One region of the Cytobacillus sp. IB215316 genome, then DNA from elsewhere that is predicted to be linked to it. Evidence: a T-box and tRNA genes for the amino acid it is inferred to sense, from the RefSeq annotation. Region 1 holds a T-box; the other holds one or more tRNA genes.

Evidence for each region. A T-box is a leader RNA that pairs with one kind of tRNA and senses whether it is charged. The one in region 1 lies ahead of ileS (isoleucine--tRNA ligase), so its partner is inferred to be a tRNA-Ile.
Region 2: it encodes a tRNA-Ile, which carries the amino acid that the T-box ahead of ileS (isoleucine--tRNA ligase) is inferred to sense. The anticodon was not compared.

Annotation. Positions count from the first base shown of each region.
Region 1 is NZ_JAXBMC010000003.1:247,865-255,091, reverse strand. It holds gene ileS (isoleucine--tRNA ligase) at 1-2,819, opposite strand, end outside; T-box leader at 3,129-3,365, opposite strand; gene clpP (ATP-dependent Clp endopeptidase proteolytic subunit ClpP) at 3,437-4,012, opposite strand; gene SLH48_RS08255 (sigma-70 family RNA polymerase sigma factor) at 4,038-4,757, opposite strand; gene SLH48_RS08250 (alkaline phosphatase) at 5,100-6,482, shown strand; gene SLH48_RS08245 (PEP/pyruvate-binding domain-containing protein) at 6,803-7,227, opposite strand, start outside.
Region 2 is NZ_JAXBMC010000001.1:458,101-465,327, forward strand. It holds gene SLH48_RS02085 (Na/Pi cotransporter family protein) at 1-1,113, shown strand, start outside; gene SLH48_RS02090 (DUF456 domain-containing protein) at 1,403-1,885, shown strand; tRNA gene SLH48_RS02095 (tRNA-Ile) at 1,929-2,002, shown strand; gene sodA (superoxide dismutase SodA) at 2,265-2,873, shown strand; gene SLH48_RS02105 (MFS transporter) at 3,273-4,565, shown strand; gene SLH48_RS02110 (penicillin-binding protein 2) at 4,660-6,831, shown strand.

The DNA.
Region 1 (7,227 bases):
GCTGTCAATTGTGTGTCCAGAAGAACCGTAACTGAAGCTCCTTCTGCCATTTGATATTCGCCAATTGTTGATTTTTCTACAATGATATCCTCTAAACTTACCTGAAACTTCTTACCATCAATTTCCACAGTAAGTTCTTCCGTTTCTAACAGAGCTGCCACTTTACTTGCTGATTGACTCTGAAGATACTGATGAATGTGACTGCTGTATTTGCCATATTTAGAGCCAGCTTTTTTAAAATTTAACTTTAAGGAATAATGAAAATATCGACTCTCATTACTCTCATTCATAATCACTTTAACATTTAATTCTTCTTTAATGATGTCAGTATGACTTTGTAACCGTGTGAACTTCTCATCTTTGGTCATGATAATAAGCTGTTGAAGTGGCTGTTTCACTTTCAATCCTGCATTATTCCGAGCTTGCCTTCCGAGTTCTACAATTTGGCGTGTTGCATCCATTTCAAGTTCAAGCTGATGATTAATGATTGTATCGTCCACTACAGGATAGTCGCTTAAGTGTACACTTTCTCCCGTCAAGTTCTCAAAAACATCATCGGCAACAAAAGGAGTGAACGGAGCTAACAATTGACTACTTTTCGTTAGCACTTCATAAAGCGTCGCATATGCAGCTAGCTTATCATCGTCCATTCCCTCACGCCAAAAACGCTGGCGCGTTCTTCTTACATACCAATTGCTTACTTCATCCATAAAAGTATTTAATAACCTTGCAGCTAAAGTAAATTGGTAATCATCAACATACAACTTTACTCCTCGGATCGTACTATTTAAGCGAGATAATACCCAATGATCTAAGCTCGAATAATGAACATTTGTAAATAAATCAGGTGAGATTTGATCAATGCTTGCATATAAAGTATAAAAACTATGCACATTTACAAACGTGTCAACGAGCTTAGACTTAGCTTCAGCAACGACTGCTTTGGAAAAACGCTTCGAGTTCCAAGGAGCACTGTCTGCTATAAGCGCCCACCTTAACGCATCTGCACCAAATTCTTCAATTAATTCTAGTGGATCAAGAACATTCCCTTTACTTTTAGACATCTTTTGGCCGTTTTCATCGAGAATATGACCGAGTGAAAGTACTCTTTTATATGGAGCTTTTCCTGTGAATAATGTCGAGATTGCTAACAAACTATAAAACCAACCTCTAGTTTGATCAATACCTTCGGCAATAACATCAGCAGGAAATTGATCTTTAAACAATTCTCCGTTCTCAAATGGGTAGTGGTGTTGGGCAAATGGCATTGAGCCACTGTCAAACCATACATCCACTACCTCTGGAGTACGGTTCATATTGCCCCCACAGCTTCGACATTCAACCTTCACATCGTCAACATAAGGTTTATGCAGTTCCAAATCTTTATCAACATGCTCTACACTGTTCGCTTGCAACTCCTGAATGCTTTTTGGGACAAATTGTTGATCGCACTGTTCACATGTCCAAATGTTTAGAGGCGTTCCCCAATATCGATTTCTACTTATATTCCAATCAACAACATTTTCTAAAAATTTGCCGAACCTTCCGTGCTTCACATGTTCTGGGTGCCATGTGACCTGTTCGTTATTCCTAAGTAAGCGATCCTTTACAGCAGTCATTTTAATGAACCAGCTATCTGTCGCATAGTACAGTAACGGTGAGTCACACCTCCAACAAAAAGGATAACTATGCTCATATTTTTGCTTATGAAACAAAAGATTGTTTGCTGCTAAATATTTGATAATATCTACATCACAATCTTTCACAAACCTCCCTGCAAACATCTGAAGGTCATCTGTGTAACGTCCTGATTCATTGACTACATTGACGAAGCTTAACTCATATTGTTGTGCAGCGCGATAATCATCTTCTCCATATGCTGGTGCAATATGGACGACACCCGTTCCGTTACTATCAGTTACAAAATCCGCCTCAATAACAATATGACCCTTCTCTACAGAGATGTTGTCAAATGGAGCGTCATACGCTATTCCTACTAGCTCATCCCCCTTCATTCGTGAAAGAAGTTGATAATTTTCTTGTAGTACATTTTCAGCTAATGCTTCTGCTACGTAATACACCTCTTTACCTTTTTTAGCTTTTACATAGGTTATTTGAGGATTAATAGCTAATGCAACATTTGCAGGAAGCGTCCAAGGTGTTGTCGTCCAACCAAGAAGATATTCATGTTCACGATCTTTGATAGGAAATTTAACAGTTACACTTAAATCCTTTACATCTTTATATCCTTGTGCAACTTCATGGGAGCTTAACGATGTTTGGCAACTAGGACAATATGGTGACACACGATGTCCTTTATATAAAAGTCCTTGCTCATGAATCGTTCCAAGAATATGCCATACACTTTCGATATAACTATTTTCTAATGTCACATACGGATCCTCTACATCCACCCAATAGCCAATTAGCTCTGTAAAGGTGCTCCATTGTTGTTCATAAGCAAACACACTTTCTTTACACTTGTTTATAAATTTTTCGATCCCATATTTTTCGATATCATGCTTACCCGATATTCCTAATTGCTTTTCAACACCTAATTCTACAGGTAAGCCATGTGTATCCCATCCTGCTTTGCGTAACACTTTATATCCAGCCATCGTTTTATAACGTGCGACTAAATCTTTAATAACACGACCTAACACGTGCCCTGCATGGGGTAAACCATTTGCAGTGGGCGGTCCTTCGTAAAATACAAAGCTTGTGCTTTCTTCTCTATTGCTAATTGATTGTTTAAATGTATCCTCTTTTTTCCAACGTTGTTGGACTCTCTTTTCTCTATCGCTTGCTTGTTCTTTCACATCAACCTTTCTCACAGTACCACTCCTTTTAATTTTGGCTGTTTCGTATTATTGTTTTCGTTTTGAAAGTTTCATGGCATCTTCATACCATGATTGACTGTTGTAATTTAATAAGGCTGTTTTCGCATTGATTGTTGCTTTTCGTACTTAGATTTATAGGACCAATTCCTCTAGAGTTCGTACCATCTTTTCTACTTCATACTGTCCATATTTAGTAAAAATAACAACAAAGCTTATGACAAGAGCCTTTAATAAACGTAACAAAGGATACGAAAAGAGCTTAAAAGCACACAAAAAACCCCATCCCTATAAAGGGACGGGGTATCCGCGGTACCACCCTTTTTCTATCGACGCCGGTCAATAGCACTTAGCAACGTACAATCATACGTGTTCCTATTAACGGGGGAAATCCGTTCAAGCTTACTTCATTCAGCTTGACTTCTCGGAGATGATTGTTCAACTAAAGTCCGAACGCTAGCTTTCAGCACCTACTAGCTCTCTGGAGGACGGATCATTTAGTTTACTTGTTCTCGTCATCAAATTTTGTGTGCTTTTATTAAAAAGTATATTAATGGATATTTATTTTGGTGTCAAGAAATTTCTCATACACTTGCTGATTAGTTAATGATGTCATCAATAAGCCCATATTCCTTTGCTTCTTCTGCACTCATGAAATTGTCTCTATCTGTATCTCTAGACACCTTATCGAGTGATTGCCCTGTCCGATCAGCAATGATTTGATTAATATGTGATCGAAGCTTGACAATTCGGTTAGCTGAAATTTCTATATCTGTCGCTTGACCTTTAGCACCTCCTAAAGGCTGATGAATCATAATTTCACTATTTGGAAGCGCATAACGTTTCCCTTTTGTTCCACCAAGTAAAAGCATAGCACCAAAGGATGCCGCCATACCAGTGCATATCGTTCGTACATCAGGTTGGATATATTGCATCGTATCAAAAATTGCAAAACCTGCTGAAGTCGAACCTCCTGGACTGTTAATATAGAGTGAAATATCTTTCTCTTCATCATTAGCTTGTAAAAATAATAGCTGTGCTACTACACTTTGTGCCATATGGTCATTGATTTCTTCACTAACCATAATAATTCGATCCTTCAAAAGCCTTGAGTATATATCATAGGAACGCTCTCCACGACTTGTTTGTTCAATGACATAAGGTATTGTACTCATTTCTTTCCTCCATCATCATATTTATCTATGCTGCCATAGAAACTATGCCTACCCGAGAGGATATTGGACGTATCAACTTACTATTACATACTGGCTTTTCACTATCACTACTTAGAGAATCAATACTTGGAATCACGCGGATAAGTATTTCAGGATCATGCATTTTTAATGACAAATAAAGTGAAGTGATTAACTGTTCTTGTTCTTGCTCTGGCCACAAGCAATGAACTGGTGACAATGGATCATCAAGTGAAATGTTTTTTATCCGCTTTTTTCCACGATGAAGTATACTTTTAACAGCCGTTTCTGTCGTTGTTAAAATATTTGCAATTTCAGTAATTTGATATTGAAATGCTTCCTTTAAAATAAAAACGACTGCTTGCTTTGGTGTTAATTTTGACACTAATTTTTGGATGATATCTAAAGAATGCTCTAAGTGATCAACGTCAGTAACAATCGTTTCTGGAGTAGATTCAATTGTTTCTCGCTGTCTTTTTCGACAACTATCAATCCATTGGTGATAAGCTATTTTATTTAACAATGCGGAATTCATATCAGGCAAATCCTTATACCGCTGTAGTGCCTTGAGCAATGTTTCTTGTACAAGGTCATCCCCATCCCAACTATTTTGAGAAAGAAAATGACAGTATTTTGTTAGCTTTTGATAATGCTTCTCTAATTCATTTAATGACAAGGCTGCATGTTGATCGTCCAAGTTCGTGCAAGATTTAGCATTTGTGTACACATCTACTCCTCCTTTTTGCACCTCTCAATATATAAAACGAATAACGATAAAAAAAAGATACGGGTGATAAAATTTTTTCATGCCTTTTTTCAACAAACTTAAAAGCAAGATCATGAATTACAAGTCTTTACTAACAACATCACAGTTAATCAAAGGTCATCCTTCTAGCTTAGTATTCTCTTTTAAAGTACGTTTCACCATTAGTCATTATTCGGTCAATAACATCCCATTATTTTACCAATTTACATTTCATTTACTAAATATTAGTAATTTATCCATACCTCTTTTACATTTTTCTCTTAAACTATTATATGATCAAACATATAGGGAGGAAATAATGTTATGAAAAAATGGAATTGGAAGAAGTCACTGTTACCTGTGGCACTTGTTAGTACATTAACAGTAAGCAGTATCGGCCTTTTGCATGGTGAAGAAAAAGTTGTTAATGCAGCCTCATCAAAAAATGGCAAAGTAAAGAATGTGATCTTTATGGTCGGTGACGGAATGGGTGTTCCTTATATGACAGCTCTTCGTTATATGAATGATAATCCAGACACAATAAAATATGAAGAAACAGCTTTCGATCCATACTTAGTGGGATTACAAACTACATACCCAGACGATCATGAAGAAAATGTTGTTGATTCTGCTGCAGCTGCAACTGCAATGTCTGGTGGAGTAAAAACATATAATGGCGCTATTGCTGTAGATAACGATAAATCAGATGTAAAAACAATTCTTGAGCAAGCAAAAGAAGATGGTATGGCAACAGGTTTAGTAGCTACATCACAAATCAATCACGCAACACCTGCTGCATATGCTGCTCACGATGAATCTAGAAAGAATTACGATCAAATCGCTGATGATTATTATGATGACCTCATTAACGGAGGGCATAAAGTGGACGTATTGCTTGGAGGCGGTACATCATACTTTGATCGCGAAGATCGCAACTTAACTAAGTTATTCCAAAAGGATGGATATAGTTATGTTACAACACGTGATGAATTGTTAAAAGATAAAAACGACCAAATTCTAGGTTTATTTGCTCCAAAAGGTATGGACAAAATGATTGACCGTACTGCTGACATTCCTTCTTTACAAGATATGACAAAAACAGCAATTGACCGCTTAAGCAAGGATAAAGACGGCTTTTTCCTAATGATAGAAGGCAGTCAAATAGATTGGGCGGGTCACGATAATGATATCGTCGCAGCGATGAGCGAAATGCAAGATTTTGAAAATGCCTTTAAAGAAGTGATTGAGTTTGCGAAAAAAGATGGTGACACACTTGTTGTTGTGACAGCTGACCATTCAACTGGAGGTTTCTCTATCGGCGCTAACGGTGTTTATAATTTCTTCGTTGAACCGATCAAAGCATTTAAGAAAACGCCTGATTTCATTGCTAATGAAATTGTTGAAGGATTAGAGGTAGAAAAAGCCCTAAGTAAGTACATCGATTTAGAATTAACTAAAGAAGAAATACAAGCTGTAAAAGATGCTGCTAAAGCAGAAGAAGATACATTAACTGTTATTGACAATGCTATCGAAGCTATCGTAAATACTCGTTCTCTATCTGGCTGGACGACAAGTGGACATACTGGTGAAGAAGTACCAGTATATGCATATGGTCCTCAAAAGGAACTATTTGCAGGCTTCATTGACAATACAGACCACGGAAAAATCATTGCTGAATTATTAGAAGTTAAGAACAAGAAAAAGTAGGTTTTAAGAGGGTGCTATCATTTGATGGTACCCTCTATCTCATATTTATGTGAAATTTTCGAGCGCTTGTGGTCTTCAAAATGAAGCAATTAGTCAGGCTTACTCACCCTTCCACCATTTGTCTGTTCGATATTTTCACAGCAGTGGTTGCTATTCTAAGAAATAAAGACTTATAAAATGGCGTTTCGTCTTACTTTTTTAAAGCGATGACAATGGCAGAGAATCCCATTTGGCCTTGTGATTTCTTACAAACAGCCGCAAAGTTACGATAATAGTGTTCATGTAAAATATGAACCTAGCAAAACAAATTAAATTCAAAGTTAATGAGTCATATCTTGTTGTTTTAATATTTCAACCGTACCAGTCTCACCGTTAATTCTAACCATTTGTCCATCCTTCAATGTTGCTGTTGCAGAAGGTATACCGACAACTGCAGGAATCCCATATTCTCTTGCTACAATTCCACCGTGACTAACAGGACCACCATACTCCATGATTAGCCCTTTTGCAGTCATGAATAACGGTGTCCAAGCAGGGTTCGTACTTTCAGTAACAAGAATCTCCCCTTCTAATAACTCAGCTTTATTCGGGTCAAAAATAACCCTTACTTTGCCCTCATAAATACCTGCTGATAAAGGAACACCTTGAAGAATTTTGCTATGGGGATCAACATTTTGAGCTGAATAATATGTTTCTCCAGTATTTAATACAATGCGAGGGATCGTTGTTCTAGCAAACTCCCTTT
Region 2 (7,227 bases), on a different contig from region 1:
ATGAGTGAAATTCCAATTCTTGGAGTAGCTATTGGAACAATCTTTACTGTTATCGTGCAAAGTTCGAGTGCAACCATTGGGATATTACAGGAATTGTATGGTCAAGGTCTGTTGAGTTTAAATGCTGCATTGCCTGTTTTATTTGGTGATAATATTGGTACAACGATCACTGCGATATTAGCTTCAATTGGAGCATCAGTTGCAGCTAGGCGAGCTGCTCTGACACACGTATTATTTAATTTGGTTGGAGCAACTATATTTCTTGTTGGATTGAAGCTCTATACACAATTGGTTATTATGCTGCAAGAGGCATTTAATTTAAACCCAGAAATGACCATAGCATTCGCGCATGGAGCGTTTAATATAACGAATACGTTGATTCAATTACCGTTTATAGGTGTGTTGGCATATATTGTAACAAAACTTATACCTGGTAAAGATTCGGTAGTGGAATATAAAGCTAAGCATTTGGATCCTAACTTTATTGAGCAATCACCATCTATTGCATTAGGTCAAGCGAAAGAAGAAGTTGTTAGAATGGGTGAGTTTGCTACTCTAGGTTTAGAAGAGTCACATAAATATTTAAATAGCAATTTGCAGAAACATGCTGATCTATCTATGCAACTAGAGAGTGCCATCAATAATTTAGACCGGAAAATTACTGATTATTTAGTGTTACTCTCTTCAGCTTCATTGTCACAAAATGAATCAGAAGAGCACTCAGTGTTAATGGATACCGTACGAGATATTGAACGTATAGGTGATCATTTTGAGAATATTGTGGAGTTAGTTGATTATCAGCTATCAAATAAAGTGAAGATGACTGATTTAGCAAAAGCTGATTTAAAAGAAATGTTTGAATTAACAATTTCTACTGTGAAAGAATCAATTCAATCTCTTGAAGAAAACGATAAAGAATTAGCACGAGAAGTTGTGAAGAAAGAAGACAAGATTGATAAGATGGAAAGAACATTGCGTAAAAAGCATATTTTACGATTAAATGAAGGCAAATGCTCTGGACAAGCTGGAATTGTATTTGTGGACATCGTAAGTAATTTAGAACGTATAGGTGATCACGCTGTTAATATCGCTGAAGCGGTATTAGGAGAGTAAAAATAAGCATATAATCACAAGAGAGGTATGTTGGAAATCGAAATTGGATTTTTAATATACCTCTTTGTTATACGCTATTTTTCAATTCATTTTTCCGTTCCAGAGGCTTAAGCAAGTATACACCTAGTGTTCGTGGCATTTTGCTGCTTTAACATTTGCTCTTACAATACTCGATATACCGTCCATATTTAGTAAAAATAGCAACAACAGAGCCTTGTAAGTTAATTGACTTACATAAACAATCGGTGCTAGTATGAAATTGCTATTAACAAGTACAGGAGGCTTGGTGATGGAGTTATTGATTTGGATAATAGTGATTTGCTGTTTTATCATTTCTTTTGTTGGTTTAATATATCCGATTATTCCAAGTGTACTGTTTATCGTAGCAGGGTTCTTAATTTATGGGTTTCTAATTAGCTTTGAGCAATTTTCAACGTTATTTTGGATGATTCAAGGAACTTTTGTTTTGTTATTATTTGGTGCTGATTATGCAGCAAATCTAATCGGTGTCAAAAAGCTAGGTGGGAGCCAAGCCGCTGTATGGGGTAGTACAGTTGGCTTATTAGTAGGACCTTTTGTAATACCAGTAGCTGGGATCATTCTCGGGCCATTTCTAGGTGCTGTTGTAGCAGAGTTAGTTGTGCACAAGAAAAATGTTAAAGAGGCGACAAAAATTGGCTTAGGGTCATTATTTGGATTTTTAAGTGGTGTAGTGGCAAAAGGGTTCATCCAATTTATTATGATTATATATTTTTTATTTACTGCTTTGTAAAAAGTTTTACAATGTTAGTATGATTATATGGAGCTTTTGACATGGACCCTTAGCTCAGTTGGTTAGAGCTGACGGCTCATAACCGTCCGGTCGCAGGTTCGAGTCCTGCAGGGTCCATCTAAGCAAGCCTTTCAGGAATATATTGAAGGCTTTTTTTAGTTTGATTGAATGAGAAGAGTCAAAAATACATATAGTAAATTAGGGTTTGTTACAAGCAAATTAATTGAAATATTGTGGAAAATTTGCTAATCTATAAGCAACGAACTTAAGAAACATTCATGTTTAGTAATTATGAAAATGAATGTTGCACAGTTCACATTTTGTGTTCAAAAGTCTATGATTGAACACAGTTCATTACATAATTTGAGGAGGAATTATTATGGCATTTGAATTACCAAAATTACCTTATGAATATGATGCATTAGCACCTCACATTGACAAAGAAACGATGACAATTCATCACACAAAACATCACAATGCATATGTAACAAATCTTAATGCTGCATTAGAAGGAAATGAAGAACTTCTAAGCAAAAGCATTGAAGATGTAATGAGTAACTTGGACGCTGTTCCTGAAGCTGCTCGTACTGCAGTACGTAACAATGGTGGTGGTCATGCGAACCATAGCTTATTCTGGACGATTTTATCTCCAAATGGTGGGGGCGCACCTACTGGTGAGCTTGCAGATGAGATAAACAATAAGTTCGGAAGCTTTGACAGCTTCAAAGAAGCGTTTGCAAAAGCTGGAGCTACTCGATTTGGTTCAGGCTGGGCATGGTTAGTTGTTAACAACGGTGAGCTAGAAGTGACGAGCACACCAAACCAAGATACTCCACTTATGGATGGAAAAACGCCAATTCTTGGATTAGATGTATGGGAGCATGCATATTACTTAAACTATCAAAACCGTCGCCCTGATTACATTTCAGCTTTTTGGAATGTTGTAAATTGGGATGAAGTAGCTAAGCTTTATTCAGCATCGAAGTAAATAGTAAACAAAAAAACAACAGAGTGTATAACCTCTGTTGTTTTTTTGTTATAAACTTTTACTTAGGTTGTTTTTCGGCACAAATTATTGTCTTTCAATAAAAGTTAAACACGAATATAACTAACGTTTTGGGCATGTTTTCTTCTCATAGACATTTAATAATTAATATAAAAAGCAACAGTTTACGGATAAAGCCATTGCTAATTTATTTTAATAAATCCAATTGATGTTACGTTTATTTGTCAACATAATAATAGTTGTGTTCGTGTTTACCATTAATACGGCAACAATTTTTTCCTGCTTCATACATGTCATACATTTAAAAAGCCTATTTCTATATACATAACTAAATCGCCTAATTGGAAAACTACTTTGTAGATAAAGAAGGGGAGTTTTTCAATGTCGGCTTTACGCAAGTTAATTGGTGATGTGGATGTTAATAAGGATTTACTATTATTATTAATAATTGGAGGGCTGTATGCATTAAGTATTGCTTTATCAAATACATTCGTAAATGTGTATTTATGGAAGCAGTCAGGTCAATTTAAAGATTTAGGGATTTACAACTTATCAATTGTTATTATGCAACCATTAACATTTATAGTAGCGGGAAGATGGGCAAAGAAGATCGATCGCGTTCTCGTGCTAAGGCTAGGTGTAACATTTCTTGCAATATTTTTTATAGCCGTTCTTTTTTTTGGTGATCAAGCGTCTCGGTATTTAATCGTTCTTGGGGGACTGCTTGGAATTGGTTATGGGTTTTATTGGTTGGCTTATAATGTTCTTACCTTCGAAATAACTGAACCAGAAACACGTGATTTTTTTAATGGCTTTTTAGGAATTGTTACTTCATTTGGAGGGATGATCGGTCCCATAGCTGCAGGTTTTATTATATCTAGGATGGAAAAATTCACAGGATACACTGTTATTTTTTCAATATCTCTTGCATTATTTATCGGAGCTGTAATATTTAGCTTGTTTTTACAACCAAGAGCAGCAGAAGGTGACTTTGTATTAAAGAGGATCATCCAAGAACGAAGGCATAACAAGAATTGGGCAAATATTACAAATGCGCACTTTTTTCAAGGTGTACGAGAAGGAACCTTTGTCTTTGTTGTTTCTGTCTTAGTATTTATTACAACGAATAGTGAATTAGCTCTAGGGACATTTGGATTAGTAAATTCAGCAATTTCATTTGTTGCATATTATTTAGCAACGCGATTAATAAAACAAAAATATCGAAAAAAGGCAATCTTAATAGGTGGCTTGTTGCTATATATGTCCATTTTTTTAATATTATTTCATGTCACTTATACAAAGCTCATCATGTATGCTATCGCCATCGCAATTGCTTATCCGATGCTTTTAGTTCCATACATTTCATTAACTTATGATGTTATTGGCAAGGGGTGGAATGCAGCACAAATGAGAATTGAATATATAGTTGTACGTGAGTTGTTTTTAAATGGTGGAAGGATTGTCTCCATTTTATTATTTTTAATTGCAGTATCTTTTTTTGATGAACAAGTAAGTATTCCTATCTTGTTAGCCATCATAGGTACTGGCCATGCGTTCATTTATCTTTTTATAAGAAATATCGAGTTTGTAGATGAAAAAAATGTAGAATCAAATAAACAAGCTGACGAATGTACTCAACAAGTTGGAAATCGAGAAGGTGGTTCATCTGTATAGTTGAATTGCCTTTTTCATATTTTAACAATGGAAAATTCAGCTGCTATTATATAAAATAAATATTAATGAAATAATTAATGTAGTAGGTGAATGAATGAAAAAGAAACAGAAAAAAAATAAAAAGAAAAGGAATCATCTCCCATTTCGGTTGAATGTGTTATTTTTTATCGTTTTTTTACTATTTTCTACCCTGATTTTAAAGCTTGGTCTTACTCAGATCGTTTACGGGGAAGATTACAAACGTGAAATTGAAAAAAAAGAAGAGGTGACTGTTAGCGCATCCGTTCCAAGAGGAAAAATATATGATAGGAACGGTAATGTCATTGTGGATAATATACCGTTAAACGCGATTACATATACAGGTTTTCAAGGTACAACAGCGGATGAGCGTCTCGAGGTTGCGAGAGATCTTGCAATATTTATTGATAAGGATACTGAAAGTGTAACTGAACGTGATAAAAAAGACTTTTGGCTGTTAACACACCCTGAAGAAGCTTTAGAAAAAATAACAAAAGAAGAATTAAACAAAGAAGATGACGGTGAACTTGAAGCAAAAGATATATATAAGCTTCAGCTTGATAGAATCACTGAAGAGGAACTTGCCACAATAACTGGACAAGAGTTAGAAGTCTTAGCAATATATAGAGAATTTAGTGGATATGCACTCACACCACAAATCGTCAAAAGTAGAAGTGAAAATGAGAATGATGAAGTTACTGAAGAAGAGTATGCAGTTGTAAGTGAACATTTAGCTCAATTGCCTGGTGTGGATACGACCACAGATTGGTTACGTGAATACCCATACGGTGATACCTTTCGAACAGTATTGGGAAATATTACATCTTCAAAGGAAGGATTACCTTCTGAAGTAGAAGACTATTATGTCGCCAAAGAATATAGTCGTAATGACCGTGTAGGTAAAAGCTATATTGAGAAGCAATACGAAGAAGTGTTACATGGACAAAAAGAGAAGGTGAAAAATATTACAGACAAGGCAGGCAATCCACTTGATCAGGAAGTAATTACTGAAGGTGAAAACGGTAAAGATCTTGTTCTTTCTATTGATATGGAATTGCAAATTGCTGTTGAAAAAATTATTGAAGAAGAATTATTAAATGCAAAAAGCAAACCAGGATCTGCATTTTTAGACCGTGCTTTTGTTGTTATGATGAATCCATCAACTGGAGAAGTGCTTTCGTTAGCAGGAAAGCAATATACGACAAATGAACAAGGTGAAGTAGAGCTTTGGGATTATGCTATCGGGACCTTTCAAGAAGCTTTTGAAATGGGATCAACAGTGAAAGGCGCAACTTTGTTAACTGGGTATGAAACAGGTGTTGTTAATCCTGGTGAGAGGAAATTAGACGAGGTATTATATATTAAAGGTTCTCCCCAAAAAAAATCATGGGAGGTAATGGGCCGGATTAATGATCTTTATGCTCTTAAAAGGTCATCGAACGTATATATGTTTAAAATTGCAATTTCATTATTAGGTGGAGAATATCAAAGAAACCAACCTATACCATCAAATCCAGAAGCGTTTGATTTATTTCGCTACTATTTTAACCAATTCGGACTGGGAATAAAAACAGGAATTGATTTGCCAGGAGAAGGAACTGGTTATGTGGGACAAGACACAACCTCAGGTTTACTGCTAGACATGGCCATTGGACAATATGATACATATACGCCTCTACAGCTAACACAATATGTGTCAACGATTGCCAATGGTGGTTATAGAATTAAGCCTCAAGTTGTGAAGGATATTCATGAGCCATCTCCCGACCAAGAAGGGTTGGGACCTGTATTAAAAGAATTTGAACCTTTGGTGTTAAATAAGATTGACATGAAGACAGAATATATTGAACAAGTGCAAGAAGGGTTTCGTCAAGTTATGCAGGAAACTGGAGGAACAGCCTTCGGTCATTTCGGAGCGAGTACTTACAAACCTGCTGGAAAAACAGGAACAGCAGAGGTATATCCAGACGGAGAAACACTTGCATATAACTTAACATTAATTGGATATGCTCCATACGATAATCCTGAGGTCTCATTTGCTGTTGTTGTTCCAAACGCTGATACAACAGGTAAAAGTCAAATAAACAAAGATATTGGTAAAAGGATCTTGGACACATATTTTGATCTCAAACAACAAAGGGCAAGTGGTACAACACAGCAATCTACGGAAGAAGCTACTAATACAGAGTCGGAAGTAATTGATACAACAACTGAAGCTGAAAATGAAATTGAAAATGAAAATGAATAAAGGTTTACATTTTATAAAAAAAAGCACTTCAACCTTGAGTGCTTTTTTTGTGGTTTCACAATGAGTATTGTTTTCATAATAAGAAATAAATAGGTATCTATCATCATTTATGACTGCTTTTCTTCTTTATATAGTTAAATTAATACCACATCGTTTACAAAAAAGGTTAGTTGCTATGTTAATACAAATTAAACTGATCCTTAAAATCCACTCGACTTGCTGCTCTCCGAAGGATAAACACCTATATTCATACAGCTATTCTTCTATAAAACTACGACAATCCGAGAAAAATACATCTAGCTTGTCTAACTTACTATCATTAGCAATAATTTTTACGAAAAGAAGCTTATTATTCAACAAAGCTCAGCATAATATTCGATCTTTACAATAGTTTAA